Regions from separate parts of the Cupriavidus sp. 22TCCZM01-5 genome, predicted to be linked through region 2. Evidence: predicted binding sites of a transcription regulator. Region 2 holds the regulator's gene; each other region holds the start of a gene.
What was found. The regulator sigma-54, encoded in region 2, starts transcription at its own class of promoters, with help from an activator protein. The targets are predictions, from matches to a motif close to TGGCANGNAANCTGCTTT.
Positions count from the first base shown of each region.

Region 1: a site for sigma-54 is predicted at 7,499-7,516, ahead of AC3FNH_RS06385 (GTP cyclohydrolase II). Genes of this name have one in related genera too.
Region 3: a site for sigma-54 is predicted at 5,296-5,313, ahead of AC3FNH_RS06645 (ammonium transporter). Genes of this name have one in related genera too.

Region 1 is NZ_JBYOJR010000005.1:2,769-13,227, forward strand. Features, by position in the region: gene AC3FNH_RS06345 (DegT/DnrJ/EryC1/StrS family aminotransferase) at 1-385, opposite strand, end outside; gene AC3FNH_RS06350 (EamA family transporter) at 429-800, opposite strand; gene AC3FNH_RS06355 (glycosyltransferase family 39 protein) at 811-2,532, opposite strand; gene AC3FNH_RS06360 (HdeD family acid-resistance protein) at 2,828-3,388, opposite strand; gene AC3FNH_RS06365 (hypothetical protein) at 3,568-4,449, shown strand; gene AC3FNH_RS06370 (amino acid ABC transporter permease) at 4,540-4,842, opposite strand; gene AC3FNH_RS06375 (amino acid ABC transporter substrate-binding protein) at 5,034-5,954, opposite strand; gene AC3FNH_RS06380 (acyltransferase family protein) at 6,206-7,297, shown strand; gene AC3FNH_RS06385 (GTP cyclohydrolase II) at 7,576-8,814, shown strand; gene AC3FNH_RS06390 (URC4/urg3 family protein) at 8,811-10,115, shown strand; gene upp (uracil phosphoribosyltransferase) at 10,226-10,459, shown strand, end outside.
Region 2 is NZ_JBYOJR010000001.1:219,476-229,934, forward strand. Features, by position in the region: gene mutY (A/G-specific adenine glycosylase) at 1-124, shown strand, start outside; gene AC3FNH_RS01135 (LON peptidase substrate-binding domain-containing protein) at 144-806, opposite strand; gene rapZ (RNase adapter RapZ) at 921-1,805, opposite strand; gene AC3FNH_RS01145 (PsiF family protein) at 1,913-2,293, opposite strand; gene hprK (HPr(Ser) kinase/phosphatase) at 2,481-3,452, opposite strand; gene AC3FNH_RS01155 (PTS sugar transporter subunit IIA) at 3,527-3,982, opposite strand; gene hpf (ribosome hibernation-promoting factor, HPF/YfiA family) at 4,376-4,729, opposite strand; gene AC3FNH_RS01165 (RNA polymerase factor sigma-54) at 4,779-6,257, opposite strand; gene lptB (LPS export ABC transporter ATP-binding protein) at 6,358-7,158, opposite strand; gene lptA (lipopolysaccharide transport periplasmic protein LptA) at 7,188-7,829, opposite strand; gene lptC (LPS export ABC transporter periplasmic protein LptC) at 7,917-8,543, opposite strand; gene AC3FNH_RS01185 (KpsF/GutQ family sugar-phosphate isomerase) at 8,569-9,552, opposite strand; gene AC3FNH_RS01190 (monovalent cation:proton antiporter family protein) at 9,687-10,459, shown strand, end outside.
Region 3 is NZ_JBYOJR010000005.1:61,575-72,033, forward strand. Features, by position in the region: gene mdoH (glucans biosynthesis glucosyltransferase MdoH) at 1-766, shown strand, start outside; gene AC3FNH_RS06630 (hypothetical protein) at 817-1,404, opposite strand; gene AC3FNH_RS06635 (Bcr/CflA family multidrug efflux MFS transporter) at 1,801-3,009, shown strand; gene AC3FNH_RS06640 (mechanosensitive ion channel family protein) at 3,013-3,840, opposite strand; gene AC3FNH_RS06645 (ammonium transporter) at 4,062-5,264, opposite strand; gene AC3FNH_RS06650 (HU family DNA-binding protein) at 5,784-6,065, shown strand; gene AC3FNH_RS06655 (acyl-CoA thioesterase) at 6,265-6,750, shown strand; gene AC3FNH_RS06660 (CreA family protein) at 6,757-7,230, shown strand; gene AC3FNH_RS06665 (class I adenylate-forming enzyme family protein) at 7,253-9,001, opposite strand; gene AC3FNH_RS06670 (SDR family oxidoreductase) at 9,135-9,899, opposite strand; gene AC3FNH_RS06675 (arylamine N-acetyltransferase family protein) at 10,101-10,459, opposite strand, start outside.

The DNA of each region.
Region 1 (10,459 bases), on a different contig from region 2:
CGCGCGTGCGCGGCGTGATGGCCGCTTCCACGGCGTCCAGGTCGATGTTGCGGGTGCGCGGGTCGATGTCGACGAACACCGGCTTTGCGCCGACCGCCAGCACCACGTTGGCAGTGGCGACCCACGTGATCGGCGTGGTGATGACTTCATCGCCAGGCCCGATATCCGCGATGCGCAGGGCGATCTCCATCGTCGCCGAGCCATTGGCGAAGGTGCGCACGGGGCGCCCGCCGAAGAGCTGGGACAGCGCGTCCTCGAACGCCTGCATCTTCGGGCCGGAGGTGATCCAGCCGGATGCGAGCACCTTGCCGACTTCGGCAATGGTGCCGGCGTCGATCTCGGGCCGGACGAAGGGAAGGAATTCGGAAGCGGCGGTAGCGGTCATCGGGAAGCTTGCCAGTAGAAATGCAGCACAGTTGGGCGCCGGTTCACGAGCGCGCGATCAGGAACACGCCGGCCAGGATCAGCAGGATGCCGCACACGCGCAGCGGTCCGATCATCTCGCCGAACAGCCACCATGCGGCCAGCGCATTCACCACATAGCCGAGCGAGAGCATGGGATAGGCGATCGACACGTCCACGCGCGACAGCCCGACGATCCACACGCCGACGCTGACGACATAGAGCGTCAGCCCGGCCAGCACTGGCCACTGCGTCAGCACGCGCAGTGCCGTCACCAGCAGCGTGCTGCGTTCGATGGTGATGGCGCCGACGGCGTTGACGCCGGCCTTGAGCAGCAGTTGCGCGGCGGCGTTGAGCAGTACGCCGGTAAAGATAAAGGCAAAAGTGGATAGCGTCATGGCGCCGGGTTCAGTCCTTGGAAGATTGCGGCCGGACCTGTGCCGGCAGCGGGAAATTGGCAACGACGATGCGGCGCTTGTCTTCGGCGACCGTGCGCATCGGCACGCCGCGCGCGCTCAGGTCCTGGAACGTGTCGGCCGACATGATGGCGATGGCGTGCGGACCCTGTTTCCAGCGTTCGACAAACGCGTCGACGGTCGGAATCCATTTCTGCGGCTCCTGGCCGACACCGAACTCCAGCTCGTCGGGGTGCTCCACGAGGATGGTAGTCCGGCGCAGGTAGAACGGCAGGGTGTGGTCCAGCAGGCGCACGCTGTAGACCGGCATGTCGGGCGTCAGCACCGCGCTGATCGCGGGCACGAGGTCGGCGCCCGAAGCCGGGCGGCCCATGGCTTCATGCCCGCGCAAGGCCAGTGTCGCGCACAGGAACATGGCCACAGCATAAGCGACGATGCTGGGGAATACGCCACGCGCACGCATCAGGTGACGGGCGAGCAACGCACCGGCGAGCATGCAGGCAAAGGCCAGGCCGATCCACAGCGCGAATTCGCGGTAGACCGCATTGGGCGTGCTGGGCTTGTCGAGCGTTGCCAGGTAAGGGCTGGCCAGCAAGCCGAGAATGGCCAGCACCAGCATGAAGTTCACCTGCCGCCGCCATGAGCGCTCGGTGGTGGTGTCGAGCGCCACGCCAGCCAGGATGCCCAGCGCCGGGAAGATCGGCACGATATAGCCCGGCAGCTTCGAGCCCGACAGGCTGAAGAAGACGAAGATGGCAATGGCCCAGATGGCGGCGAGCAGCGCCGGCTGGAACGGCCGCGGGGCACTGCCGCGTGCCACGCCGGCGCGTTCGCGCACGGCCTGCCACATGCCCGGGAAGGCGCCCAGCCATGGCAGGAAGCCCGCGACCAGCAGCGGCACGAAGTACCACAGCGGGCCCTTGCGCGAATGCACCGTGGAGGTGTAGCGCTGCCAATGCTCGTGAATGAAGAAGAAGTTCAGGAATTCGGGGTTGCGCTCGGACACCAGCCAGAACCAGGGCACGGTGACCACGAGCATCAGCGCGATGCCAGCCACCAGATGCAGGCGGCCCCACAGGCCGAAGTCGCGCGTGACGAGCGTATAGACCACCAGCACCAGCCCGGGCAGGGCAATGCCAACCAGGCCCTTGGTCAGGATGGCCACGCCCACGGCGGCCCAGCACGCCAGCATCCAGTTGCGGCGGGCCGCCGGCGTGGCTTCGGGGTGCTGGGCCAGCAGCATGAAGGCGAGCACGCAGGCCATCGCGCCCGACAGCGCCATGTCCAGCGAATTGAAATGCGCCGCCACGTTCCACATCGGCGCGGCGACCAGCACCAGCCCCGTCAGCAGGGCCGCGCGCGCGCCAAACCAGCGGTGCGCGGCGAGCATCGAAACCAGCAGGCCGATGGCGCCGGACAGCGCCACGCACAACCGCGCCTGCCAGTCCCCAATGCCGAACAGCGTATAGGACAGCGCGGTCACCCAGAGATGGAAGGGCGGTTTTTCGAAGTACTTGAGCGACTGGTAGCGAATCGTCACCCAGTCGCCGCTGACGAACATCTCGCGGGCAATTTCGGCGTAGCGGCCTTCGTCCGAGCGCAGCAAGTGGCGCATCTCGAGCGAGCCGAACCAGACCAGCAGGATGCCGATGCTGATCAGGGCGATCACGCCAACTGACAGACCGGCATAGCGCGAGGTCGATGTACTACGCATAGAACTCCATGGAATTGTCGACGGATGAATGGCTTGCATCGCGTGGCGCGACAGGCAGAACCGACTGCAACTGGGATACCGGGCATGGCGGGAAGCCGTCACAACGCTTGCGGCCGGTCCCCGGTGGACAAGGCAAGCCGTCAGGCCAGTTTTTGACCTGATTTGTGATTCAAGCGTATCTTTTCCCCGGTGCTCCGACCGTCCCTCTCGCGGGCGGCAATGGTAGCACGGGTGAGGCACCCGTCCTGATTTCGGGTGGCCGGTGACCGCCCCGTGGGCAACCGTTCTGCCGAAGTCAGGCTGGCTGGGAAATGGCCCCCGGCCGCATGCTGCGCAGCCGCAGCGCAACCCCCAGGAGCAGGATGCCGCACACGATGGCCCAGGACCCAATCAGCCAGAGCACGGCGAGCGCACCGGCCAATGGCCGCCACAGCACCAGGAAGGCGAACGCGATGCTGACCAGCCCGGTCAGGATCAGCCACCATTCGTTGGGAATCTCCTTCCGTAGGCGCACCGCTGCGACAATCTGCAGCACGCCCGTGGCCAGCGTCCATGCCGCGATATAGATCAGCAGGGACAATGCCGTGATGGTCGGGCTCAGCCAGGTGAGCGCACCGACGCCCAGGCCCAGTAGGCCCTGCAGCGCCAGGATCCAGCGGTCGCTGCTTTCGCGCTGCTTGCCGGAGATCGCCATCAGCAGGGCCATCAGGCCGTCGGCCGCCGTAAATGCGCCGAAGAGGATGATCAGCGCGGCCAGCGTGGCGATCGGGGCGAAGAACGCGCAAATGCCGAAAACCAGCGCCAGCAGACCGCGCAATGCGATCACCCACCATAATTTCGCGTAGTACTGAAGCATGGGATCTCCTGCGAGGTATCGGGGGCGCCAGCCAGGACCGGCCTCCGAAAGCACGGCGAGACTCCGAAAGCACGGCGAGACAGTGCACGGGAAACGCGCTAACTTTGGAACAGGCCGATTGCCAGCCTGATCCAGTCGCGGCCGGATCGGGCGCAAGATCATTCTAGACAGGGATTCATGTGAAGACAAAGGCGCAGCATTTCCGGCGAAACGGCGCTGCGGGCGTGCTGGCACTACTGCTGGCCAGTGTTGCCGGGGCCCAGCAGCGGCCAGATTCGCATCCGGGCCCCATCGCGCCCGGGCCTTCCGCGCCACCATCGGCCGGCGCCGTGCTCTGCGACGCGCCCTGGTTCCGCTCGGGTTCGCACGTGCAGATGGAGGGGGACGGTGCGCTGCCGATGTCGATCACCATGACATTGCGTGATGTCGGGCGCAGTGCCTCCGGGTGCCGCGCGCAACTCGAGGTGAAGTCGAAATCGGCCATGTCGGCGCTGATGGGGCCGCCCGTCATCATGGACCAGGTGCACCAGGTCAATATCGACCGGCGCACGCCCGCGGACCAGACCAGCATCGAAAGCCAGCACGCCGTCATCAATGCCCGTGCGCGCTACGCGCGCATGTATGGCGAGGCGGCGTTCAAAGGCAGCGGGGTGTTCAACTATGCCGGCATGAACCTGCGCGAAGGGACCACGCTGGAGGGCGAGACGTTCGAATCGAGCCTGTCGCTGAAGGTCTATCCGCTCGGTTCGGACGAGGTGGTCAGCACCATGCGCGCGCTGCACGCCTCCATCCATATCAGTTCGCGCCAGGTCGGCCGCCGGCAGATGATCGATACCGTCATGGGCCGCAAGGAATGCCTGCCGATTACCTATGACAAGCGCACGTCCCTCGGGCCGCTGCTGGTCGGTGAAGAAGTCGTGCAGGTCGAACCTTCGGTCATGCATATCACCGACTGGTATTGCCCGGCCGAGGCTTTCGTGCTGCGGACGGAGGTCAGGCAGGACGGGAAAGTGCAGCGCATCGACGTGACGGCGCTGGAGCAGGATACGCAAGCGCCGTAGATCCCCATCGGCAGGCTTCCGGCGCTGCATCCCCGAAATGCAAAAAAGCCCGTGCACACGCACGGGCTTTCTTGCATGGCTAGCCGTGTATCAGCTGGCCGCCGGCGCCGAAGCGGCCTTCTTCTTGCTCTTCTTGGACTTCGACTTGGCCGGTTTCTTGGCTTCCGGGGCCGAGGCGTCGGTCAGGTCGCTGCGGGTGCTCTTGTTGGCGCCCTGGCTGTACGGGTCGAACTTGTCGCCGGTCTTGGCACCCTCGGTGTACGGGTCGAATTTCTGACCGGACTTGGCGCCCTGGGTATACGGGTCGAACTTCTTGCCGCCGGATTGCGCGTGGGCGGCCACAGCAGCCGTGCCCAATGCGAGCGCGATCGCGGTCGCAACGAACTTGTTCATGATTTCTCCTGAGTCCTGCCTGGTTATGCCACCCCGTCGGGCGGTTCCTCGCGGTTGCTCCTCTGGCGGGAGCGACCGGTTTCAGTGTCGCCAAGCTCCTGTCGGGCTGTCAACTTGGGGGCTACCCGGCGGTAGGTCTTATGGAAATCATGGATTGCCACATCAGGCGGCCTGAGCCTGATACGTTGACATCACTCCGTCGCGGTGTCGGACGGATGCTTCCAGGCTTCCCGCACCTGGTTCGACGGGGCCAGGGCGAGGTTGATGCGGCGGCTGCCGATGGGCTGCTGGAACCAGTGCTTCTGCAGCGACGCGATGTCCTGGCCCGCGAAGGTGGTGGCCAGCGTCTGGTCCACGAACTGTTTCCATTCGGGGTCGGCTTTCGACATCATCAGCGCGTTCTGCTCCGTCGAAAGGGCCGGACCGACGATCACATACTGGGACGGATCCTTGGCGCGCGCGCGCAGGCCCGCCAGCAGGACATCGTCCATCACGAAGGCCTGCGCGCGGCCCGATTCCAGCAGCAGGAACGACTCGCCATGATCCTTGGCGTAGATGTCGCGGTAACCGTACTGTTGCTTCAGGCGGCGCACATGGCGGTCGCCGGTGGAGCCGGCGCTGGTGACCACGGTCTTGCCGCGCAGGTCCGCGAAGGACTGGATGCCGGAGTCCGCGCGCACCAGCATGCGCACGGTCGACACATAGTGCGACACGCTGAAGGCCACCTGCTTCTGACGTTCCAGCGAGTTGGTATTGGGCGCGCAGTCCAGGTCCACCAGGCCATTGACCATGGCGGGGAAGCGGTTCTGCGGCGTGAGCGGCATCCAGCGTACCTTGATGTCTTTCAGGCCCAGTTTCTGGCGGGCAGCCTCGGCGACGCGCAGGCAAAGGTCGACGGCATAGCCGGCCGGCTGGCCCTTGTCATCGGCAAACGAGAACGGCAGCGCGGATTCGCGATAGCCGAGCACGATGGTGCCGCTGTCGCGGATCTTGTCCAGCACCGGGCTCTGGGCGTGGGCGCCAAGCGGAGACAGTGCGGCCAGGGACAGCAGCAGGGCAGCCAGAGGACGGAATAGCTTGCGAGGGGAAGCGAACGATTGGATGGACAGCATGTGGAAGGCAGGCGCGGCGCAGTGACGCCAGTTGCAGCAAAGGTGTGAGGGTATACCCGGAACTGGCGCACGAGAAGGACAACTTTGTCATAAGCAAATGCCTTGTCGGCAAGACAAGCGCTCGCCGCCCCGGAAACGGCACATGCTGGTGATTTGTGTAACGATTACGCATTTTGTGACAAATAAGGCGCAAACAGTGCTCGATATGGGGGTAAAATCGCGCCCATCGCATTTGTAACGTTCTTATAACAATGAGCCCCCGTCCTTCGCGCCTGGCGTGCATAGACGCCCTCAAGGCGGTCAGTTCGCAACTGATCGTGCTCCATCACCTGGCGTTCTACGGCCCCATGTCCGACGCAGCCTATTCGCTGGCCCCGGACGCGCTGGACTGGCTGTCGCAGTACGCCCGCATTGCGGTGCAGGTATTCCTGGTCGTCAGCGGCTTCCTGGCGGCACGCAGCCTTGCGCCCGAGGGGCGGCTGACGCTCCGGCAGCATCCGCTGGCCGCGGTCTGGCGCCGCTACCAGAAGCTGGTCACGCCTTATGCCGCGGCGATATTGCTGAGCATCGCGGGCGCGGCCATCGCGCGTACCTGGATGGTCCACGAGTCGATTCCCGCGCCGCCGCACCTGATGCAATTCCTTGCCCATGTGCTGCTGCTGCATAACGTGCTGGATGTCGATGCCTTGTCTGCAGGAGTCTGGTATGTGGCGATCGACCTGCAGTTGTTTGCGCTGCTGGTGACGGCGCTATGGCTGGCGCGCGGGGTTTCGGGCCAGGGTGCGCAAGCGGGCGTCGTTCTGGTGTCGGCGCTGGCGGTGGCATCGCTGTTCTGGTTCAACCGCGATGCCGGATGGGATATTTGGGCGGTGTACTTCTTCGGCGCCTATGGCATGGGCACGCTGGCGTACTGGGCGTCCAACGCCGACCGCTCGGCCATTCCGCTGCTGCTGCTTGGGGCGCTCGGGCTGGCAGCGCTGATCGTCGATTTCCGCCTGCGGATCGCGGTCGCGCTGGCGACGGCCCTGCTGCTGGCGGTGGCCAGGCGCGGCGGCTGGCTCGAAAGCTGGCCGCGCGCGGCGGTGGTGGGCTTCTTCGGCCGCATCTCTTATTCCGTGTTCCTGGTGCATTTCCCGGTCTGCCTCATCGTTAACGCGGTAGTGTCGCACTTCGCGCCGGGCAGCCCGGTGCTCAATGCACTGGGCATGGTGTTCGCCTGGCTGGCGAGCAATGTTGCCGGGACCTTGTTCCACCGCTATGTAGAAAGCACCAACCCGTTCGCCGCGTTGCGAGCACTGCTGGCAGGCGGTCGCCGCAGCGCCCGAGGGGAATCGACGACATAAGCGGATCCGGGCCGCCCGAGCGTGCAATCCGGCGCAAAGCGGCTGAGGACATGAGCGGCACGTGGCTAACCCGGCCCGTGCCGCTTTTTCGTGGTGCGCGTGCACCACAAGCGCCAGAGGCGTGCGATGCCTCAGTGCAAAATGGGGCGCCGTTGCCACCGTGCGACGACCCACCATGGCCCGGAAACGGGCATTGGGTGATGGCACAGAGATTGCCTAGTATGGAATCGTAAACCTGACCGTTTGGTCAGGATTCCATCACGGAATCGAGGGCTCTCATGTCCGACCATATCGTCCTGACTTCGCACGCGCGCCGCGACAAACCGGCCGAGCCGATCCACTGGGGAGCGCCCACGGCCGCGGAACGCGGGCCGGTGATCGCCAGCCTGACAGACCCGGAGCGACGCAATGTGATCGGTACGCATTCGGGCGCCTATGCCATCTACCGGGCCCTCGCCGTGGCCTCGGGCCGCTTGCAGCGCGACCATCGTCCGGACCTGACCGATACCGCGCCGGCCGAAGCGATCGGCCCGCATCCGCAGTGGGCGGACCCGGACAAGATTGTCTCGCTCGACCCGTGGGGCCATCTCGTTTCCAGCGCATTTGCCGACCGCATCGCCGCAGGCGTGGACATCCGTCCGACCATTGCCGTGACGCGGGCGCATATCAACATGCCCGAACTGGCCGCCGCGATTGCCGCGGGACGGCTCAGGCCGGACGGCGACATTCTCCATGCCAACGGCGACGTGCGGGTCACCAAGGCCGCGGTGGACCCGGTCTGGTACCTGCCCGGGCTCGCGCGCCGTTTCGAGATCAAGGAAACCGCGCTGCGCCGAAGCCTGTTCGAGCAGACCAGCGGCATGTTCCCGGAGCTGGTGACGCGGCCCGACCTGAAAGTCTTCCTGCCGCCGATCGGCGGCATGACGCTATATTTCTTTGGCGATGTCGCCAAGCTGGGCCAGCCGGACACGCGCGTGGCCTGCCGCGTGCATGACGAGTGCAACGGCTCGGACGTATTCGGCTCCGACATCTGCACCTGCCGGCCCTACCTCGCGCACGGCATCGAAGTCTGCATCGAGATGGCGCAGCAGGGCGGCGTAGGCCTGGTGGTCTATAACCGGAAGGAAGGACGCGCGCTGGGCGAGGTCACCAAGTTCCTGGTCTACAACGCCCGCAAGCGCCAGGTGGGCGGCGACCGCGCCGAGACCTACTTCGCCCGCACGGAATGCGTGGCCGGCGTGCAGGACATGCGCTTCCAGGAACTGATGCCGGATGTCTTCCACTGGCTGGGCATCCGGCGCATCGACCGCTGGGCGTCGATGAGCAATATGAAGCACGGTGCGCTGGTGGCCCAGGGCATCGAGGTGGTCGAGCAGGTGGCCATACCTGAAGAACTGATTCCGGCGGATGCGCGCGTGGAAATCGACGCCAAGGTGGCGGCCGGCTATTTCACGCGCTACACGCCGCCTGACGCCGACGAACTCGCCCTGGCAAAGGGCAGGGGGTTGAACGAATGAGCACGTATCCCGAAGCGGACCGGCCCGGCGGGCCGGACCAAGGCCTCGGCAGCGGTTGGTACAGTCCGGTGCCGGCGGGGCACCCGGCCGCGGCGCTGCTTTGTGCCGAAGCGGTGCGCACGCATTGCGCGGCGATCACGGAACATGTGGCGGCCGGTCAGTCTGAACTGTTCACCTGGCATCCCGATCGCGTGCATGCCATTGCCGACTATGTGGCCAGCACCATCCGCCAGCGCTACCCCGATCTGCGGGTGCCGTACCACAGCCGCTGGCGCCATTTCGAAAGCGGCGGCTCCGGCGAGCGGCTCGACCGCTGGCAGATCCTGTGCGAGCGCGCCGCGCTGAGCGGCCCCGAGCACCGCGAGGACCGCGCACGCATCGGCATCGACCTGGTCATTCCCAGCGTCCTGCTGGATGCCGGAGCCGGGCCCGACTGGCGCTACCGCGATCCGGCCAGCGACCTGATCCTGACCCGCTCCGAAGGGCTCGGCGTGGCCAGCTTCGACCTGTTCGCGCGCGGTGGCTTTTCGGCCGAGCCGGGCAATCCGCTGCGTGCCGATGCCGAACGCCTGTTGCGCATCGATGCGTCCAGCATTGCCACGGCGTTCCAGGTGGCGCAGCACAATCCGCTGGTCGGCCTGGAGGGGCGCGCCGGGCTGCTGCGCCGGCTGGGCGAAGTCATGCAGGCCACGCCGGCCGTGTTCGGCTCGCCGGCGCGGCTCGGCAACCTGTTCGACTATCTGAAGGCCAATGCGGTCGATGACCGCATCGACGCGAGCTTCATCCTGAAGACGCTGCTGGTGGCGCTGGGGCCGGTGTGGCCGGGGCGGGTCGTGCTCGACGGCATCTCGCTCGGCGATACCTGGCGCCACCCGGCGGCTCCCGGCGGGCTGGTGCCGTTCCACAAGCTGACCCAGTGGCTGACGTATTCGCTGCTGGAGCCGCTCGAGGATGCCGGGCTGATCGTTACCGGACTGGATGCGCTGACCGGGCTGCCCGAGTACCGCAACGGCGGCCTGCTGTTCGATTTCGAGCTGATGGTGCCGCGCGACGCGGGGTTTGCACAGGTGGTGCACGAGGTGCACGAGCCCGTCATTGTCGAATGGCGCGCGCTGACGGTGACCGGGCTGGACCTGGTGGCCGACGGCGTGCGCCAGGCGCTCGGATTGAGCGAGACGGCGTTTCCGCTGGCGCGCGTGCTCGAAGGCGGCACCTGGGCCGCGGGGCGGCGGATTGCCGCCAAGCGCAGGGCCGGCGGGCCGCCGCCATTCGCGATCCACAGCGACGGCACGGTGTTCTGAGCGCCGCGAACGCGCAGTCTTACGCTTGCCCGCCGGCCGACGCCGACCGGCGGTGCAATCCCTGATTTCCACGCCAGTCCGATTCAGTCCGATTGCATAGGAGCGTCACCATGAACGACATGTCTGCCGTCCCCGTGGCACCGGCCGCAGCCGCCAATGCCCCGGTTGCCGCCGCCTCCGTGCTGGTGGTGGACCACCCGCTGGTCCAGCACAAGGTCACGCTGGCGCGCAGCGAGGAGACCACCACCGACAACTTCCGCCGGCTCGTGCGCGAGATCAGCCAGCTGCTCACCTACGAAGCCACGCGCGACCTGCCGATGGAGACCATCGCCATCAGGACGCCG
Region 2 (10,459 bases):
GCTGCGCCAACCGGATTCCGGGCCGGCGCAACGATGGCTGTCGCTCGACGATCTCGACGTGCTTGGCACGCCAGCACCGGTGCGCAAGCTGCTCGAGACGCAGGCCCGCGGCGGCCTGTTCTGACGCCGCCGCAGCCAACTCGCTACACCATGTGGTGCTGCCGCATGTAGCGGTGCACGATCTCGATGCGCATGCCCGCATCGGGCAGCTCCATCAGCATCTGCTTGGCCTTGAGCGGCACCGGCAGCAGTTCGCACAGGCGGTTGGTGACCCAGCTCGGGTCGTCCCACAGGTAGGGTTCGGCGAACGGCATGCGGTCGGGCTGCTCGGCATGCAGCCGCGTGACGATCCGGCGCAGCACTGACAGGCATTCGCCCAGCAGTTCGAGCTTGCAGTCGATGATATCGGCGGGCAGCAGCTCGACGCTTGCCACGATCAGCCCGTCGTCACGCTTGCGGTGCTCAAGCACGCGGAAGCGCTGGCGGCCGCGCGTTTCGATCAGCAGCACGCCAAGCTGCTCCATATTGCAATCGACGATCTCTGCCAGGCAACCGATCGATTCCGGCACGGTTTGCGCGCCGGGCCGCGCGACTTCCTCGCCACTGGCGATCAGGCAGACGCCGAACGGTGTTGCATCGCGCAGGCAATTGCGCACCATGTCCACATAGCGCTTCTCGAATACGCGCAACGGCAGGCGGCCATCCGGGAACAGCACCGTGTGCAGCGGAAAGAGGGGCAGGTCATCCAGCGTCGGCGGCGTCGCGTCGACGGGAGCGGTGTGACGGAGAAGGTCTGTCGAGGACATGCGATGGCTGGCGTTCCACTGGATCGGGGAAACCGGCCGCCGGATCGGGTGCGGCGACCGCCATGGCTGCCAGGGCTTGACTTGCCTGGCGGCACCGTAGGGCCACGCAAGCGGCTATGCAGCCGGTGCGAGCTCGCGGTGTCTCACCAGCACATTACCATGCGCCCGGAAATAGTTGGCAAGCCTTTCCGCAATATAGACGGAACGGTGCTGTCCACCAGTGCAGCCGATGGCCACGGTCAGGTAGCTGCGGTTGTCCGCAATGAAACTCGGCAGCCACTTTTCGACATAGGCGCGGATATCTTCCGCCATGGCCAGCACCATCGGCTGGGCCTGGAGGAAATCGATCACGGGGCCGTCGCGGCCGGTCAGCGGGCGCAGCGCCAGGTCATAGTAAGGGTTGGGCAGCGAGCGCACGTCGAAGACCAGGTCGGCGTCGCTGGGCACGCCGTGCTTGAAGCCGAATGACTCGAACAGCAGCGTCAGGCGCTGGCTGTCTTCGCGGATCAGCTCCTTGATCCAGCTGCGCAGGGTGTTAGTGCGCACGTTGCTGGTGTCGATGCGGTGCGCGGACTCGGCCAGCGGGCTGAGCAGTTCGCGCTCCATCTCGATGGCTTCCATCAGCGCGCGGTCGTTGAACGCCTGATCGCCTTCGGTGCCTGGCGCGCCGTTGGTCAGGATCGACAGCGGGTGCCGGCGCCGCGTTTCCGAATAGCGCTGCACCAGCGCATCGGTGCTTGCCGTCAGGAACACGACTTCGACCTGATGGGTCTCGGCCAGTTCGCGAACCGTGTCGGGCAGGTGGTCCAGCGATTCGCGGCTGCGAATGTCGGTGGCCACGCCAAGGTGCGTATAGCCCTCGGCCGCAAGGTAGCGGGCCAGGTCGGGGATGAATTGGGCCGGCAGGTTATCGACGCAGTAGTAGCCTGCATCTTCAAGCACGTTCAGTGCGACGGATTTGCCGGAGCCGGAGATGCCGGTGATGAGGATGATGCGCATAGCATGGAAAGCATAGCATCCGGAGGTGGCCACGTCATGACAGTGGCCTCTCCACGCAAAAATGGCGAACCGCCCGGTTCGCCATTCTGGTCAGCATCGGCAGCTGATTACTTCGACAGGCATTCCTTCATGAACGCCTTGTAATCGTCGCCCTTCTTGCCCTTGCCTTCCTTGCTGCAGGCCGACATCTTTTCCTGCTGGGTCTTGGTCGGCTGCACGCCCTTGGCCGAAAGGCACTGCTTCATGAAGGCCTTGCGATCGTCGCCTTTCTTGTCGCCAGCCTGGTCGTTGCAGTCCTTCATCTTCTGCTGCTGCGCGGTGGGAGCCTTTGCGGCGGATGCGGGCGCGGCCTTGGGCGCCGCGGCCGGAGCAGCAGGCGTCGCCGGTGTTGCCGGGGTGGCGGGCGTTGCCGGGGTGGCCGGCTGGGCAAAGGCGCCGGTGGCCAGCAACGGCGTCACCAGCACACACATCGCGATCAGTTTCTTCATGCTTGCTCTCCTGGCTGTGGAAAACTTCGTGGCCGCATTTTCGCCAGCCAACGGCGGGCGCTGCGGCTCCGGACTGGGCTCGATGCCCATTACAGCACAAAACGAGGCATATCCCCACCGCGTTGACTTATTTGTCAACGCCGATGTAAGCAATTGAAAACGTGCCGCGGCTTGTCGCGATCGCCGCTCAGAGCAGGCGGCCCTGTCCGCGCGAGACCGCGTCGGCCTGCATTGCGGCGCGCTGGCGGTCCATGAAGTCGCGCAGGGTATCGATGCCGCGCAGGCGCAGGATGGTGTTGCGCACGGCGGCCTCGACCAGCACGGCGAGGTTTCGGCCGGCCGCCACCTGGATCTTGACCATATGGATTGGCAGGCCCAGCACGTCGAGGTACTGGGAGTCGAGCGGCAGGCGTTCGAACTCGCCGTCGTTGCGGCGCACCAGCTGGACCACCAGCTTCATCTTCATCTTCCGCCGCACGGCGGTCTCGCCGAAGATGGTCTTGATGTCGAGCAGGCCCAGGCCGCGCACTTCCAGCAGGTTCTGCAGCAGCGGCGGGCAGCGGCCTTCAATGAAATCGGGCCCCAGGCGCACGAAATCCACCGCATCGTCGGCGACCAGGCCGTGACCGCGCGAGATCAGTTCCAGGCCGAGCTCGCTCTTGCCGAGACCCGACTCGCCCATGATCAGCACGCCCATGCCCAGGATGTCGAGGAACACGCCGTGCATGGTCACGCGCGGCGCGGAAATGCGCGACAGATAAAGCCGCAGGTGGTCGATCACCGCCGCCGAGGAGACCGGCGTGGTGAACAGCGGCGTGGACGAGCGCGTGCAGCGCAGCTCCAGGTCCGGCGGCGGTTCCATGCCGTCGGCCACCACCAGGAACGGCGGCTCGAGCAGGATCAGCTCGCCCATCTGGCGCTTGCGGGTCTCGTCGTCCAGGCGCTGGTAATAGGTGATCTCGGGCTTGCCCAGCACCTGGATCCGGTTCGGGTGGATCAGGTTCAGGTGGCCAACCAGGTCCGCGGCCGAGGTAGCCTCGCGGGCAAACTCCACGTCGAAGGCGCGATCCGCACCCTCCAGGCCAGCCACCCACGAGAGTTTGATGTCGGCTGCGTTGTCGTCGAAGATCGACTGGGAGGTGACGCCGGTGAGTTCCATGCGGTATGACTTTCGGAGCGGGGACCGTGCCGGACTTTACGGTTGTCCGGTCTGTTGCCAGCCCAGGGGGAGGATCAGGGATGCCACTGCGTCAGGAGTTCGTGAACCGCGTCCGGCGTGGCCAGCGTTGCCAGGCCTTCGCGCATGTCGCGATCCGATAGCAGCTGGGCAATTTCGGAAAGGATTTCGAGGTGCTGCTGCGTGGCCTGTTCCGGCACCAGCAAGAAGATCAGCAGCGAGACCGGCTTGCCGTCCGGCGATTCGAACGGAATCGGCTCCGCCAGCCGCATGAAGGCAGCCAGCGGTTGCTTCAGACCCTTGATGCGTCCATGCGGAATGGCCACGCCCGCGCCCAGGCCGGTTGAACCCAGCGACTCGCGCGCGAACAGGTTGTCGGTCACGGTCGCCCGCGCCACGCCATGATTGTTCTCGAACAGGAGCCCGGCTTGCTCGAAGACACGCTTCTTGCTGGTGACGCTGACGTCGAGATTGATGTTGCCGGGTGGCAGCAGTTTGGCCAAACGATTCATGGGCGATGCGAGGATTTCAGTTAGCAGGCAGATCGGACTGCTCAGCCCGGAAACGAAGCAGGGCCGGATTGCGGCGAGGCCATGGTTTGCCAGGCGTTCGGCCATTAGTTCGGCCATTATAGAGCAGCGTCTCCCCTGTTCTTGTGCAATGCAGCGCCGGTCCCTGTAGGTCCCGGCCCGTGCTGGTGCCGCCGCACCAGGGTCAGGCGGGCGCACCGGAGTCGCCACCGGCTATGTCTTGGAGAGCATACACCGTGCGGCGCCAGTTGCGAACACTTGTGCCGGCGGCCCGGGCAAGGCTGGGGCCGCGGATGCAAAAAAGCCGCGCTACATGGCGCGGCTTGCTTTTATCAGTCCCTTTCTAAGGGCCAGCCTAACGACTGGCAGGCATGATCATTGCTGCTGTAATTGTGACTCGGCCATCTGGTACTTGACCGCTTCGCGGTCGTGGCCTTGCACGCGGTCCTTGTAGCGAATCACCTGGCGGTCCAGCTTGTCGACGAGTGCGTCGATGGCCGCATACAGGTCTTCGTGGTGGGCTTCGACAAAGATGTCCTTGCCCCGGAGGTGCAGATTGATTTCCGCGTACTGCCGCCTGTCCTTTTCCTTGTGATTGTCGACTGAGAGTAGCACGCTGACGCCAATGACTTGATCGAAATGCCTGACGATACGCTCCAGCTTCGTTTCCACGTACTCACGCAGAGGGGGCGTGATGTCCAGGTGGTGTCCACTGATCTTGAAGTTCATAGCGCTTCTCCTTCTGAAAGAGCTGCACCAGGCAGGCGGTGCAACTCGGCTACAAAGTCTTGCGGAGATTGACAGCAGGGATCTTCAGGGCTTCGCGATACTTGGCGACGGTACGGCGCGCGACGACGAAGCCTTGTTCACCCAGCAATTCGGCAATTCGGCTGTCGGAAAGAGGACTCCTCGGGTCTTCGGCTCCTATAAGTTGCTTGATCAAGGCGCGGATGGCCGTTGATGAAGCCGCGCCACCGGTTTCGGTGGACACGTGGCTGCCGAAAAAGTACTTCAGTTCGAAAGTACCCATTGGCGTTGCCATGTATTTATTAGTCGTCACCCGGGATATGGTTGACTCGTGTAATCCCAGTGTATCGGCAATCTCCCGCAAAACCAAGGGGCGCATCGCGATTTCGCCATGCGTGAAAAAGTTCTTCTGACGTTCGACAATTGCCTGCGAAACTCGCAGGATCGTGTCGAACCTTTGCTGGATATTCTTGATCAGCCAGCGCGCTTCCTGCAGCTTCTGCTGCAGGCCGGCCGCGCCGGACTCTCCCTTGGCTCCGCGCAGGATCTGCGCATACATATCGTTGATGCGCAGGCGCGGCATCACGTCCGGGTTGAGCTGCGCGATCCATCCGCCGCCACCCTTGCGCACGAACACGTCCGGCACCACGAAGTCGGCTTCGGGGCGGCTGTACGCGTGGCCCGGATATGGCGCGAGCGAGCGGATCAATTCGTGGGCGGCCTTGAGCGCCGCTTCGTCCACCTGCAGTGCTTTTTTCAACCGCGTGTAGTCGCGCACGGCAAGCAGCTCCAGGTGATGGTTGACGATCGACAATGCCAGCTCGCGCTGCGGGTGCTGCAGCCGGCGCAGCTGCAGGGTCAGGCATTCGGCGGCATTGCGCGCGCCTACGCCGGGCGGGTCGAAGCTTTGCAGCAGCGCGAGTATGGCCTGCACTTCCTCGACCTCGAATTCGAGTTCCTCGGGCAGCTCGGCGCAGATCTCCTCTAGCGACGCGCTCAGGTAGCCGTCGTCGTCGAGCGATTCGATCAGGAAGATCGCGAGCCCCTTGTCACGTGTAGAGATCTTCAGCGGCGCGAGCTGTTCCATCAGGTGTTCGCGCAGGGTGGGCTCGGCATCGCGCAACTGCATGGGCGTCTTCTCGTCGTCATCGCCCTGCGGGCGCCGCGCGAAATCGTCCAGGCTCCAGTCGCTGCCGTAATCGTCGCCACCGCTGTCACTGTAGCCTTCTTCATCTGCGCCCGCGCCGTTGGCGTTTGCTTCGCCATTGCCCTGCGGTTCCGCTGGTGCGGGTGCCGGTGCGCTCTGCAGATTGACCGAGCCGTCCGCAGCCACGCGCAGCGGGCTTTCGATCCAGTCGTTCTCGCGCTCGAGCAGCGGGTTTTCGGTCAGGGCCTGCTCGACTTCCTGCTGCAGTTCCAGCGTGGAAAGCTGCAGCAGCCGGATCGACTGCTGCAATTGCGGCGTGAGGGCAAGATGCTGGGAGAGGCGGAGCTGTAGCGACGGTTTCATGCGACCTATTCTATGCGCATCTTCCCGTTGTTGGAACGGAAATTGCTATCGCTGATGCTGCATGATCGTCTCTGCCAAGGGGACAGTTTCAGCCCCGGCTTCACATGCGGAAGTTCTCGCCCAGATAGACGCGACGCACCGACTCGTTGGCGATGATGTCTTCGGGCTGGCCCGCTGCGAGTACGGTGCCTTCGCTGATGATATACGCGTGGTCGCAGATGCCGAGCGTTTCGCGCACATTGTGGTCGGTGATCAGCACGCCGATGTTGCGTGCCTTGAGGAAGCTGACGATGCGCTGGATCTCGCCGACCGCGATCGGGTCCACGCCGGCAAATGGCTCGTCGAGCAGGATGAAGCGCGGCGACGATGCCAGCGCGCGCGCGATTTCCACACGGCGGCGCTCACCGCCCGACAGCGACAGCGCGGGATTGTTGCGCAGGTGGGCGATCTGCAGGTCGTCGAGCAGCGTATCGAGGCGGCGGTCGATCTCGGCCTTGGGCAGCGCCTTGCCGTTTTCGAGCTGGAGCTCCAGCACCGCGCGGATGTTCTCTTCCACATTGAGCTTGCGGAACACCGAAGCTTCCTGCGGCAGGTAGGACAGGCCCATGCGCGCACGCTCGTGGATGGCCAGGCCGCTGATGTGCTTGCCGTCGAGCACGATATCGCCCTCGTCCAGCGCCACCAGGCCCACGATCATGTAGAACGACGTGGTCTTGCCCGCGCCGTTCGGACCGAGCAGGCCCACGACCTCGCCGCTTTTCACGTCGAGCGACACGTCCTTCACCACCGTGCGCGACCCGTAGCGCTTCTTCAGGTGGCGCACGACCATCGTGCTGCTGTCGGCACGGACGTCGTTGGCGGCGGAAGCGGACGTGGGGGCGAGCATTGCGGTATCGGTCATGGTGGCGGTGGTGCGCTCGGGCGCGTAATTCAGGGCTTGCTGGACGGCGCGGGCGCCGGCTTCAGGTCGAGTGGCGGGGCGGCGGCCGCACCGCTAGCTTGCTGGCGCGGCGAGAGCACTGCGCGCACGCGTCCCGACGGGTTGCCGGCCGAGGTGTTGTCACCGCCGCCGGCAGCTGTGTAGAACTCGTTGCGGCTGTCGTAGGTCAGCACCGCGCCACGGATCTCGTCGACCAGCTTGGCGCCCTGCAGGCGGGCCATGCGGGCGTGGCCGATCAGCTTGGACATTTCCTGCTTGCCGTCGTACTCGATGCGATCGCCCCAGCCGTCCATGTACTCGTCCACGCCTTCACGCTTCTGCCGGATATAGGCCTGCTTGCCGGCCTTGGCCGTGGCCACCGCGAACTGGTAGCCCTCGGGATCGGTGCGGATCTCGGCCGCGTCCGACTTCAGCACCATGGTGCCCTTGGTCAGGATCACGTTGCCCGTCAGCGTGTAGATCTGCTTGACGTCGTCGTAGCTGGCGTTGTCGGCTTCCAGGACCAGCGGCTTGTCCCGGTCCGCGCGTTCGGCATGGGCGCCCAGCGGCGCCAGCACGGCAAGCGTGGTCGCCACGGCCAGCAGCAACGGGGTGGCGCGCCGGCGGGACAAGGTCGTCAGGGAAGCAATCATGTTGGCAAGGGTCGCAGGAAGGCGGAGGTTCAGGCGCGGTGCTCAGGTCCGCGGTGCCGCCCCGTCGTGCGCGGGCGGCTGTTGTTGTCAGGATCCCGGGGTCCGGGTGGGCGCACCGGTAATGATGGTGCCGCGTACGTTGCCCAGCAATTGTACTTCGCGGGTAACGTTGTTGAAGATCAGCCCGTTGGCGGTCATGAGCGACGGGCCGCGCGTGAGCTTCACGGCCTTGTCGGTCTTGACAATGTCGTCATTGACCAGAACCCGGAAGTACTCCGAGGCGGCCGTCATCAGCGGGTCCTTGGCTGCGTCGGCGCCTTGTTGCCGCTCGACGAAGCCGTTGCCGTACAGGTCGATGACCGAGCCTTCGGCATTCATGTTGCCGCGATCGGCGCGCACGCTCACCGGCGGGCGGTCAGGCTGGTAGGCGCGCATGGCGGGACGGGTCACTTCGTAGGACTGATCGTCGCCGAAGTGGACCATCTTGTCGCCGGTGAAGCGCATCTTGGTGCTGCCGTCCTGCGCGAGCTCGGTGGCCGAGAAGCGCTCCATGTAGTAGTCGGGCTCGTGCTTGCGTACGGTCGGCACCTTGGTGCCTTCCTGCTGCGTATTGATCTGCACCAGCCAGAACGTGCTGCCGGCCACCACTGCCATCAGCAGCAGCGGCAGCAGCCGCAAGACGATCCCGGTGAGGGAAGACAGGAGAGCCTGCATGGTGTCGTTGCGTGCGCGCCGGGGTTCAGATGACCTTGGCCCGGGTCAGGTCGTGGATGTGCAGCGCGCCCACCAGGCGCCCGTCATGGTCGACCACCAGCAACTGGTTGATGCGGTTGGCTTCCATGACCTGCACGGCTTCGACGGCGAGCTGGTCTTCATGGACCACGCGCGGGTTGCGGTGCATCACCTCGCCGATCGGCACGGTCTTCCAGTCGCGCGGGGTTTCCAGCAGGCGGCGCAGGTCGCCGTCGGTGAACACGCCGATGGCAACGCCGTCCGGGTCGACCACCGCGGTCATGGCCATGCCCTTGCGCGTGATCTCCATCAGTGCCTGGGCCAGCGGCGTGTTCTCGCGGACTTCAGGCACGGCATTGCCGGTTCGCATGACATCGCGCACGTGGGTCAGCAGCTTGCGGCCAAGCGCGCCGCCGGGGTGCGAGCGGGCGAAGTCTTCCTCGCCGAAGCCGCGCGCATCGAGTACCGCCACCGCCAGCGCATCGCCAAGCGCCAGCGCCGCGGTCGTGCTCGCCGTCGGCGCCAGGTTCAGCGGGCAGGCCTCCTGTTCCACGCCGGCGTCGAGATGCACGTCCGCCAGCTTGGCCAGGTTCGATTCCGGGTTGCCGGTGATCGAGATCAGCCGGGCGCCGATGCGCTTGACGATCGGGATGATCGACAGCAGCTCGCCGGTCTCGCCGGAATTGGAGAACGCGATCAGCACATCGTCGCGCGTGACCATGCCCAGGTCGCCGTGGCTGGCTTCGGCCGGATGCACGAAGAACGACGGCGTACCGGTGGAGGCCAGCGTGGCGGCGACCTTGCGGCCGATATGGCCGGACTTGCCGATGCCGGACACCACGACACGTCCGCTGCACTGGAGGACGAGCTGCACGGCATGCGCGAAGTCGGCGGTCAGGCGCCCGGAAAGCGCGGCGACCGCGTCGGCTTCAATCTGGAGGGTACTGCGGGCGAGCCGGAGTGCTCGATCCGCATCGAAATTGGCTATCATGGCGACGAAGTATACCAACGAATGCGGCGACGCCCGGGCTGTCCCGGCGAGCGCCGCGCTTGCCGTGTTCCGCCGGCAGGGCGCCCGTGCCGGGGCACAGCCGGCTGCCCTGGCCGGTTCATCCTGAGCGTCCGATGCATTCTCCGCTGGAACTGACCCTGGTGCTGCTGGCTGCCGCCGTCTTCGGCGTGGTCGCGTTCCGCATGCTGCAGCTGCCACCCATGCTCGGTTACCTGGCGGTCGGCATCCTGATCGGCCCGCATGCGCTGGGCCTGGCCAGCGACACAGCCCAGACCAAGTACCTGGCCGAGTTCGGCGTGGTTTTCCTGATGTTCTCGATCGGCCTGGAGTTCAACCTCAGCAAGCTGCGCGCCATGAAACGGCTCGTGTTCGGGCTGGGCGGCTCCCAGGTGGCGCTGTCGATGCTGGCCGTGGTGCCGGCGAGCTGGCTGTTCAACTGGCTGTTTCCCTTGTCGTGGCAGGCGTCGGTGGCGCTCGGCGGGGCGCTGGCCATGTCGTCCACGGCGATCGTCTCGAAGATGCTGGCCGAGCGCATGGAGCTGGAAAGCGAGCACGGCCGCAACATCATCAGCGTGCTGCTGTTCCAGGACCTGGCCGTGGTGCCGCTGCTGATCGTGATCCCGGCGCTGTCGCGCGACCCGGGCGACCTGGCCGTGGCGCTGGGCATGGCCACGGCCAAGATCGCCGTGGCGCTGGGCGCGATCTTCTTCCTGGGCCAGCGCCTGATGAGCCGCTGGTTCCACGTGGTGGCGGCGCGGCGGTCGCAGGAGCTGTTCATGCTGAACCTGCTGCTGGTCACCCTCGGCATGGCCGCGCTGACCGAGCGGCTGGGCCTGTCGATGGCGCTGGGCGCGTTCATGGCCGGCATGCTGATCTCGGAGACGCC
Region 3 (10,459 bases), on a different contig from region 2:
GCTGGTGCGGCAGGCGCGCCAGTATGGCGGCTTGCCGCGCCTGGTGCTTAGCATGCTGATCGAGGTCGTGCTGTCCGCCTTGCTGGCGCCGACCCGGATGCTGTTTCACACCAAGTTCGTGGTGGCGGCCTACAGCGGCTGGGGGATTTCCTGGAAATCGCCGCCGCGCGAAGACGCCGAGACAAGCTGGGGCGAGGCGCTGCGCCGGCATGGTTCGCACACGCTGCTGGGGCTCGCCTGGGGTGCGCTGGTGTACTGGCTGAATCCGTCCTTTGTGCTGTGGCTGCTGCCCATCGTGGGTTCGCTGGCATTGTCGATCCCGCTGTCGGTGATGTTGTCGCGGGTCTCGTTCGGCCGCGCATCGCGCGAGGCCGGGCTGTTCATGATTCCCGAGGAAGTCATGCCGCCACGGGAAATCGTCGAAACGCAGCAGCATGTGGAGCAAGCGGCCGAGACGCCGGACTTCGTGGACGCCGTGGTCGATCCGGTGACCAACGCGCTGATGTGCGCAACCGCGTCGGCACGAGTCAACCAGCCGCAATCCGCGAAGGAGCGCCACGCGGCGCTGGTCCAGCACGCGCTGACGGGTGGCCCGCGCGCGCTGACGGCGTCGCAGCGGCATATCCTGCTGGGCGATCCGTTCGCGCTGTCAAGGCTGCATGAACTCGTCTGGGGATCGCCGCTGGCCGATGCGGGATGGAAGGATATCCGCCTGCTGGTCCGGCGCGCGCCGAACGTACTGCCGCTGCGTCCGCGCGTCGCCTGAAACCGGCCAGGGCGCGGTGCCGCCGTACCCTGGCGCGATTGGCCCGCACCTCAGCGCAAGGCCGAGGTGCAGATCGGTGCGTTGATGTAGACGTCGCCGACGCGGCGTTCGCCGCGGTCGTTCCGTGTCATGTAGCGGAACATCATGCTGACGCCCAGCTTGGTCAGGATTTCCACGTCGCGATTGGCGCAGATATTGCGCTGCAGCGGCGCCGCGTAATTGACCTCGAAACTGGCAAGATCAAGCATGGGCCCGCGATAGTTGGTCAGCTCGAGCTGGAACAGCACGTGTTTGCCCGGTGTCGACTGACAGCGCCGCAAGCGGGTTTCCCCATCGATCTCTATCGGCAGTGCATCGTTGAGCTGGCGGCAGGCGCGCGCCAGCACGCCGTCGGGCCGATTGGTGTTGCGCAGCAGTTCGGGCACGCCCGCGGCGCCGGTATTCTGTCCGGTCGCGGCGCCCTTGAGCATGCGGGACAGTGCGTCGGCTTCATCGAGTACGGGTGCGGGCGCGGTTGCCGAGGCGGGTGGCGGGCGTAGCGGTGTCGGTGCGCTTTGCGCCGGCCATGGCCGCAGCAGTGCAGCCGCGAGAGCGGCAGAGCCTAGCGTAGCGGTGAGCGGCGTGTGTCGTATTCTCATGCAGGATAACGTTGCCGGGGCAAACCTGTCGCCCATCTCTGCGCGGCCGCCGGTCAGTCGCGTAGACAGGGCCGACAGGCTCGCATTGTACCCTCCACCCCCATTCGCGTGAAAGCGGCGCCACACGTTAACACGCGCGCAGCCACGCGGCACGGTCGCTTGCGCGCCTGCGCCGCGCAAAATTGCCAGTCAAGCCAATACTGCCAAGATTAGGATATTTATCGAACCCGACGTTGGCGGGGGCATGGCAATGCTCCGGCGCAGTGGGCGGCAAGATGTCACAGACATCGGATCTTTGTCATTCCAGCCGGATTTGTCATGCTGTGCAACAATTCGCGGTCTGGCGGCTGGCATGCGCTGCCGCCGCCGGCCACGGACTCCCCGGAACTGACACTGATGCCTGAATCCTCCAGCAGCCGGAAGGCTGCGCGCTTTCCCGCCTGGCTGCTGATCTGCGCTTCGCTGACGGCCATTGCGCCGCTGTCGATCGACATGTACCTGCCCAGCTTTCCGGCACTGTCCACGGACCTGCACGTGGATATCGGGCAGGTGCAGTTGACGCTGGGCACGTTCCTGGTGGGGCTGGCGCTGGGGCAGGCCTTCTACGGACCGATCAGCGACCGCTTCGGGCGCAAGCCGCCGCTGTATGTCGGCCTGGGCCTGTACGCGCTGGCAGCAGCGGGCTGCGCCATGGCGCGCAGCGTCGAGTCGCTGATGCTCTGGCGCTTCCTGCAGGCGCTGGGCGGCTGTGCCGGCATGGTGATGGCCCGTGCGGTGATCCGCGACCGGCTCGAGGCCCACGAATCGGCCCGGGCCTTCTCGTCGATGATGCTGGTGATGGGGCTGGCGCCGATCCTGGCGCCGATCATCGGCGGCGCCATCCTGAGTACCCTGGGCTGGCGTGCCATCTTCTGGTTGCTGACGCTTGCGGGCGTGCTGATCCTCGCGCTGGTGCACTTCCGCATGGAAGAATCGCTGCCGCGTGAACGCGCCGCGCGCCTGCATCCCGGCGCGGTGACGGCAAGCTATACCGAACTGTTGCGTGACCGCGAGTTCCTGGGCTACTCGCTGTCAGCCGGGTTCGGGCAAGCCGGCATGTTCGCCTATATCTCGGGGTCGCCGTTCGTGCTGATCGAACTTCATGGCATCGATCCCTCTCACTATGGCTTCGTGTTCGGTGCCAATGCGCTCGGACTGATCGTCATGTCGCAACTGAATGCACGCCTGGTGCAGGGGCGCACGCTGGACCGTGTGCTCGGGCGCGCGGTGCTTGCGCCATGCGCGGCGGGCCTGGTCCTGGCGGTTGCGGCGCTGGCCGGCGTGCTGGTACTGCCCGTGCTGCTGGCCGGCTTCTTTGTCTTTATCGGTGCACTGGGTTGCATTACGCCCAATGCTTCAGCGTTGGCACTGACGCACCAGGGGCATCGTGCCGGCACGGCCTCGGCGCTGATGGGCACGCTGCAGTTTTCACTGGGCACCGTGGCCGGCGCCGCTGTCAGCCTGTGGCACGATGGCACGGCCCTGCCACTGGCCGTGGTGATGGCCGTGTGCGGCGTCGGGGCGGTGGCGTTACGCGCATGGGGTTCGGCGGCTGCGCAGGCTTGAGCGTCAGGCGGCGGCGTTCTTCACGACCACCATATGCGCCGGCATGGGCGCGGCATAGCCCGCCTGGCCAAAGCTCTCGCGGATGATGCGATTGGTGTCGAAATACACCTGCCAGTAGTGATCGTTATGGCAATACGGACGTACCGCCAGGACCGGACCGACCAGCGTGAATTCCAGTATCTCGATGTCGACGGGGGGATCGGCCAGGACATTCGGAATCGCGCCGATACGCTCCTTGAGCAGTGCGACCGCGGCGGCTGCGTCGGTACTGCCCGCAAGCTGGGCCTTCAGTTCGACGCGGCGGAACGGATTGGCGCTGAAATTCTGGATCGTGTCCGAGAAGATCTTGTTATTGCCGATCACCGTCAGGATGTTGTCCGGCGTGTCGAGCGTCGTGGCGAACAGGCCGATCTCGCGCACCGTGCCGCTGACCCCGCCGATGGTCACGAAATCTCCGACCTTGAACGGCCGCAGCACCACCAGGAAGGCGCCGGCCGCGAAGTTGGCCATCAGGCCCGACCAGGCCATGCCGATGGCCACGCCGGCCGCGGCGATCAGGGCCGCGAAGGTCGTGGTCTGGATGCCGAAGTAACCTAGGATGCCGATCACCAGGACTACGTTCAGCGCCACCGTCACGATCGAGCCGACGTAGCGCAGCAGGGTCGGGTCCACCTGCTGCTTGCCCAGCGCATTCTGGACCATGCGTACCACCACATGGATCAGCCAGCGGCCGATGATCCAGAAGGCCAGCGCGGCCAGGATCTTGACGCCGAACTCCGTGGCATAGGCCACGACCACGGTCTGGAACTTCTCCAACGTTGACGCATCCATCGGCATTCCCCAGGTCTGTTGGCCGGCCTGGTCTGTTGCCCGAAAAGGGCCGGCAAAAAAACGAAGAACTGCGAACGAAGAACTGCGAAGACTGTCCGGCAAATCTTGCACGCTGATGCGGCACGAGAAGGCGGGCACGGCAATTATTGCCATGCCGTTCGGGGAAGTTCAAGAAAAGAATTGTCAGGAACGGCGCGAGCGCGCGCGTTCCTGCGGCGGACTTACCAGTTCGTTTCGCGTTCGGGCGTGGCCGAGATGCGATGCAGGGTCAGGTCGGCGCCGTTGTATTCGGCTTCCGCGTCGAGGCGGATGCCCACCAGCTTCTTGAGCGTGCCATATACGATCGTGCCACCCGTGACGGCGATCACGATGCCGAGCAGGGTCCCGATCAGCTGCGCACCCAGCGATACGCCGCCGATCCCGCCAAGCGCGTGCGAGCCGAAGATGCCGGCCGCAATGCCGCCCCAGGCGCCGCACAGCCCATGCAGCGGCCACACACCGAGTACATCGTCGATGTGCCATTTGTTCTGCGCGAGCGTGAACAGGTGGACGAACAGCACGCCAGCCACGGCGCCGGTGACCAGCGCGCCGAGCGGGTGCATCAGGTCGGACCCGGCGCAGACGGCGACCAGGCCTGCCAGCGGGCCGTTGTAGGCGAAGCCCGGATCGTTACGGCCAGCCCACCAGGCGGCCAGCGTGCCCCCGGCCATGGCCATCAGCGAATTGATGGCGACCAGGCCGCTGATCTTGTCCACGGTCTGGGCGCTCATGACATTGAAGCCGAACCAGCCGACCGCCAGTACCCATGCGCCCAGTGCCAGGAACGGAATGTTCGACGGCGGGTGCGCGCTGATGCGGCCATCCTTCTGGTAGCGGCCGCGGCGGGCGCCGAGCAGCAGCACCGCGGGCAGGGCAATCCAGCCGCCTACCGCGTGGACCACGACCGAACCGGCGAAATCATGGAATGGGGCGCCGGTCAGGCTCGTGATCCAGTCCTGGATGCCAAAGCGTTGATTCCAGGCAATGCCCTCGAAGAACGGGTAGACAAAGCCGACCAGGACGAATGTCGCCAGCAGTTGCGGATTGAAACGCGAACGTTCGGCAATGCCGCCCGAGATGATCGCGGGAATCGCGGCGGCAAATGTCGCCAGGAAAAAGAACTTGACCAGCTCATAACCGCTCTTTTGTGCGAGGGTGTCGGCGCCGGCCATGAATTGCACGCCATAGGCGACCGTATAGCCGATAAAGAAGTACGCGATGGTGGAAACCGCGAAGTCCACCAGAATCTTCACCAGTGCATTGACCTGGTTTTTCTTGCGTACCGTGCCCAGTTCCAGGAAGGCGAAGCCGGCGTGCATGGCCAGCACCATGATTGCGCCAAGCAGGATAAACATGGCGTCGGTGCCAGTCTTCCAATTGTCCATAGGTTCCTCATGCTCAAAATGGGAGCGTGGGTATGCAAAAAGCATTCCAGAATTGGCTGCATGCTGGTGCTAATTGCACCGTCATGGTGGAAATCGCACTGGATTGCCCTCAGGCGGCCCAAAGGTGAGGCGGCGGCTTTGGTGCCGTTGGCGCAAATCGGGGGCATTGGGCCGGTCGGCGCGCGCCATAATGACGCAACATGGCGTGTGGCATGAACCGTGACGGTGCATTGCACCATAGCGGTGAATGGCGGTTGGGGCGCCGCCGGGGTGCCAAATTCATCCGGCGGGTGGGCGCCACCGGCTTACGCGCTATGCAGAAATGTCGCGGGCAAAACGGGCGGAATAGAGGGTGAAATCTCCCGCTAACCGGCCTCAAGCAAGGATTTCCGGGTTTTTTCGTTGCATCGGTGCCACTGGGGATTGCCCAAGGCGCGAAGGGCAGATTAGACTGCGCCGATCGATGCAATGCCTGCTGGCAGATACATCGGTGACGACGACCAACAAGGGAAATCAGCCATGAATAAAGGTGAACTGGTATCGGCCATCGCCGCGGAAGCAGAACTGAGCAACGCCGCAGCCGAGCGTGCGCTCAACGCAGCGCTGGACAGTATCAAGAAGGCAGTGGCCAAGGGTGATTCGGTAACGCTGGTGGGGTTTGGCAGCTTCAGCTCGGGCAAACGCGCCGCGCGCACGGGTCGCAACCCGCGCACGGGCGAAACGATCAAGATTCCGGCCGCGAAGACCGTGAAGTTTTCCGCCGGGCAAGGTTTCAAGGACGCCGTGAACAAGAAGAAGTAAGCTGTCTGCGTCCGGATCAGCGAGAGAGCGGCCTGTCGGGCCGCTTTTTTATTGGTGCGCCGTTTGTCCGGTGCCGCCCGCGTGGCGCTGCGGCCATATCGTGGCGCAGACGGTGCCGCGGCAACGCCGGCGCGCCCCCCGCGCACCGGTTTACGGGTTACACTGCCGCGCCTCGGCCCCCGCAACCTGCATCACCATCATGAACGACCAGTCCCACCAGCTTTCCATGACCGTGCTGATGACGCCGGACATGGCCAACTTCTCCGGCAATGTGCACGGCGGCACCATCCTCAAGTACCTGGATATGGTTGCCTATGCCTGCGCGAGCCGCTATGCCGGCCGCTACGTGGTCACGCTGTCGGTGGACCAGGTGGTGTTCCGCCAGCCGATCCACGTCGGTGAGCTGGTGACCTTCCTGGCCTCGGTGAACTTCACCGGGCGCAGCTCCATGGAAATCGGCATCAAGGTGGTGACCGAGAATATCCGCAGCAAGCTGGTGCGCCACACCAACAGCTGCTATTTCACCATGGTGGCGGTCGACGACAACGGCGCGCCGGCCGAGGTGCCGCCGCTGGAGCCGCGCGACGAAGTCGAGCGCCAGCGCTTTGCCGCGGCCCAGCAGCGCCGCGCACTGCGCCAGGAAATGGAAAAGCGGCACGACGCCATCAAGGTGACGGGGAGCTGACCGGCCATGGCTCGCACGCTTTGCCTGCTTGCCGGCGCCTGCCTGGCGGTGGCCGGCGTCCCGGCGCCGGCCGAGGAAATCGGCAGCGTCAACACCAATTTCCGCATGACCGGCTCGGACAAGGTGGTCATCGAAGCGTATGACGACCCGATGGTGCAGGGCGTGACCTGCTACGTGTCACGCGCCCGTACAGGCGGTATCAAGGGGTCGCTGGGCATGGCGGAAGACCCGCCGGAGGCGTCGATCGCGTGCCGGCAGGTGGGGCCGATCTCCTTCAAGGGGCCCCTGCGGCAACAGGATGACGTGTTCTCGGAACGCATGTCGATCCTGTTCAAGACCTTGCATGTGATCCGCGCCGTCGACCGCAAGCGCAATACGCTGGTCTACCTGACATACTCCGACCGCATTGTCAGCGGCAGTCCGCAGAACAGTGTGACGGCCGTGCCGGTGCCGGGCGGCACCGCCATTCCGGTCAAATAAGCGGTCGGCCGCCCGGCTCGGGTCATGTGCCCGGCCCGAACAGCTTGCGCAGGTTTGACTTCAGGATCTTGCCATTCGCGTTGCGCGGCAGCAGGTCGGGCAGCACGATGATCCGTACCGGCACCTTGAACGCCGCCAGCCGCTGCGCGACAAAACCGCGCAGTTCGTCTTCGGTGGCCTGCATGCCGGGCTTGAGGCTGACCACGGCGCCCGGTTCCTCGCCCAGCTCCTTGTGCGGGATGCCGACCAGGGCGGCATCCATCACCGCCGGATGCTCGTAGAGCGTGCTTTCCACCTCGATGCAATAGATATTCTCGCCGCCGCGGATCAGCATGTCCTTCATGCGATCGACGATATAGAGGAAGCCCTCTTCATCGAGCCTCGCGATATCGCCAGTGCGCAGCCAGCCATCGGCAAACGTCTGCGCGGTCGCCTCGGGCTTGTTCCAGTAGCCGCGAACCACATTCGCGCCGCGCACCATCAGCTCGCCGGCTTCGCCGGGCGGCAGCGCCTGGCCGCGGCCATCCACGACCTTCATCTCGCCGATCGGCAGGGCCGGACCGCTGCTGTCCGGCCGCAGCACGTATTCTTCCGCACTGTGGCTCGTGAACGTGGCAGACGTTTCCGTCATGCCCCAGCCTATGCCCGGCGCCGACTGCGGCGTGGTTTCGCCGATGCGGCGCACGAGTTCGGGCGAAGCCGGCGCGCCGCCGTAGCTGATACTCTCCAGCGACGAAAGATCGAAACGCCCGCGCTCCGGATGCTCCAGCAGCTGCCAGGCGATGGTGGGCACGCCGCCGGCCGTGGTGCAACGCTCACGCTCGATGAGTTCGAGCGCGCGCAAGGCATCCCAGCGGTGCATCAGCACGATCTTGCCGCCCGTTGCCAGTGCGCTGTTCAGCACGGCCATGCAGCCTGTCACGTGGAAGAACGGTACGGACAGCAATGCAGCCTTCTGCGGCGCTGCAGGGTCCGGCGCGGGAATCGGCTCGCCGCGCCGCAGCAGGTTGCGCAGCGGGCTGAACAGGCTGGCCACGGCAACGCTGGTGGCATTGCGGTGCGTGCCCAGCGCCCCCTTGGGTTTGCCGGTGGTGCCGGACGTATAGAAGATCGTCGCGTCATCCTCTGGTGCGATGTCCACGTCGGGGAGCGGCAGTTCCGGCAGCGTTGCCCATGCCGCGGTGGGGCCGGTCACGCTTTCGAGCGGTACGATCTTCTGGTCGTTGCCGAGTGCGCTTGCCCGCGACACGTAGACGCGTTCCAGCGCGGGGCAGCTGGGCAGATGGCCAGTGAGTCGATCCAGCCGTTCGGCGTCGACAATCGCGACGCGGCTGCCTGAATCGACCAGTCCGTATTCGAGCTCGGCCCCCGTCCACCATGCATTCAGCGGCGTGACGATGGCGCCGGCCAGCAAGGCGCCGTAGAAGGCCACGGGCCACTCGGGCAGGTTGCGCATGGCAATCGCCACGCGGTCACCCTGGCGGACGCCATCGCGCACCAGTGCCTGCGCGACATGCAGTGCCGCCCGGCGGAAGGCCGCATAGCTGACGCGCTCGTCTTCGTAGACCACGAAAGTACGTGCGCCAAAGGCTTGCGTGGCCTGGAACAGGTCGCGCAGCGTCGGCGGCGCGTTCTTCCAGACGGTGGTGGGAATGCCGCGAATGACGCGCGTTTCCGTCTCGAACGGAGCGCCTGGCGCGGTGAGGCGGGCGTGGGCCTCGGCCAATGACATGGCTGGCCAGTTGCCGGCCGGCTCGAACTTGCTCGACATGACTGCCTCCCGGACTGCAATGCAGGTGGGGGATGGCGCACCGCGCCATCCTTGAGGGAAATGCAGGAAACGCAGGAAATGCAGGGAACAGCGCGAACAGTGCGCAAGGCGGCAGCCGCCTTGCGTCAGGGCATCAGATCGTGACGCCGCCGTCGACGACCATGGCCTGGCCTGTCATGAAGGTGCTCGCGGCGGAGGCCAGGAAGACGGCTGCGCCCGCGATCTCGACCGGTTCGCCGATGCGGCGCAGCGGCGCGCCCTGGGTCGATTGCTGGTAGCGCTCGGGGTCTTCCCACAGCGCGCGTGCGAAATCGGTCTTGATCAGTCCCGGCGCGATGCAGTTCACGCGCACATTGTGCGGGCCAAACTCCACGGCGAGGTTGCGCGCGAGCTGGAAATCGGCGGCCTTCGAGATGTTGTACACGCCGATGGTCGGCGAGCCGCGCAGGCCACCGATCGACGAGACGATGATGATCGAACCGTCCTTGCGCTCGATCATCTGCGGCGCCACCATCTGGATCAGCCAGTGGTTCGAGATGACATTGTTGTCGAGCACCTTGCGGAACTGGTCGTCGGACACGCCGCTCATCGGGCCGTAGTACGGGTTCGACGCCGCATTGCAGACCAGGACATCGATCTTGCCGAAGGTGCGGTTGGTTTCATCGACGAGGCGCTGCAGGTCGTCCTTCGAAGAGATATTGGCCGGGACGGCAATCGCGGTGCCGGCGCCGTGGCGCGCGTTGATCGCGTCGACCACCTCCTGGCAGGCTTCGGCCTTGCGCGACGAGATAACCACTTTGGCGCCCTGAACCGCCATCTGCTCCGCAATGGCGCGGCCGATGCCGCGCGATGAGCCCGTCACGATCGCGACCTTGCCCGACAAATCGAACAATGACATGGAGTCTCCTGATATCGGCGCGGCCCTTGCGGGGCCTGCCTGTGTTCTGTTGGACAGCGCCACTTGGGGCCTGCCGGCACATTATGGTTGGGCCCCTTGACCCAGTCCACAGGCAAGCCGCCGCCAGCGGGGCCATATCAGTATTCTTTCTGCGGGCAATGCGCGGCGTGCATGGGCGCACGGCGGGGCAGCCGCCGGGATTCAGGCGTGCAGCAGCGTGGGCAGCACTCGCCCGAGGCCGTCGCGCAGGTCCGCGTCCAGTTCCACCTGGAAGCGGTTGACGACGGCGTCGATGACATCGTCGGCCGAAGTCAGCGTCTGCCGCCGCAAGGTGCCGTCGGCGCGGCGCTCGGCCAGTTCGCCGTTGGCAAGGGTCAGGCGCACGTCGCCGTCGGAACGGGCGAGCATGAGTCGCTGAGTGAAAATGCTCTCCGGATGCGTGCTGATGTACCAGTTGCGGGAGATGAAATCGATCCACGGCTGCGGCGACAGGTCGAAGCGGTAGACCTTGAGCCAGCCCTGCGCGCCACGCACTTCCAGATCCTGGCAATGAAAAGCGC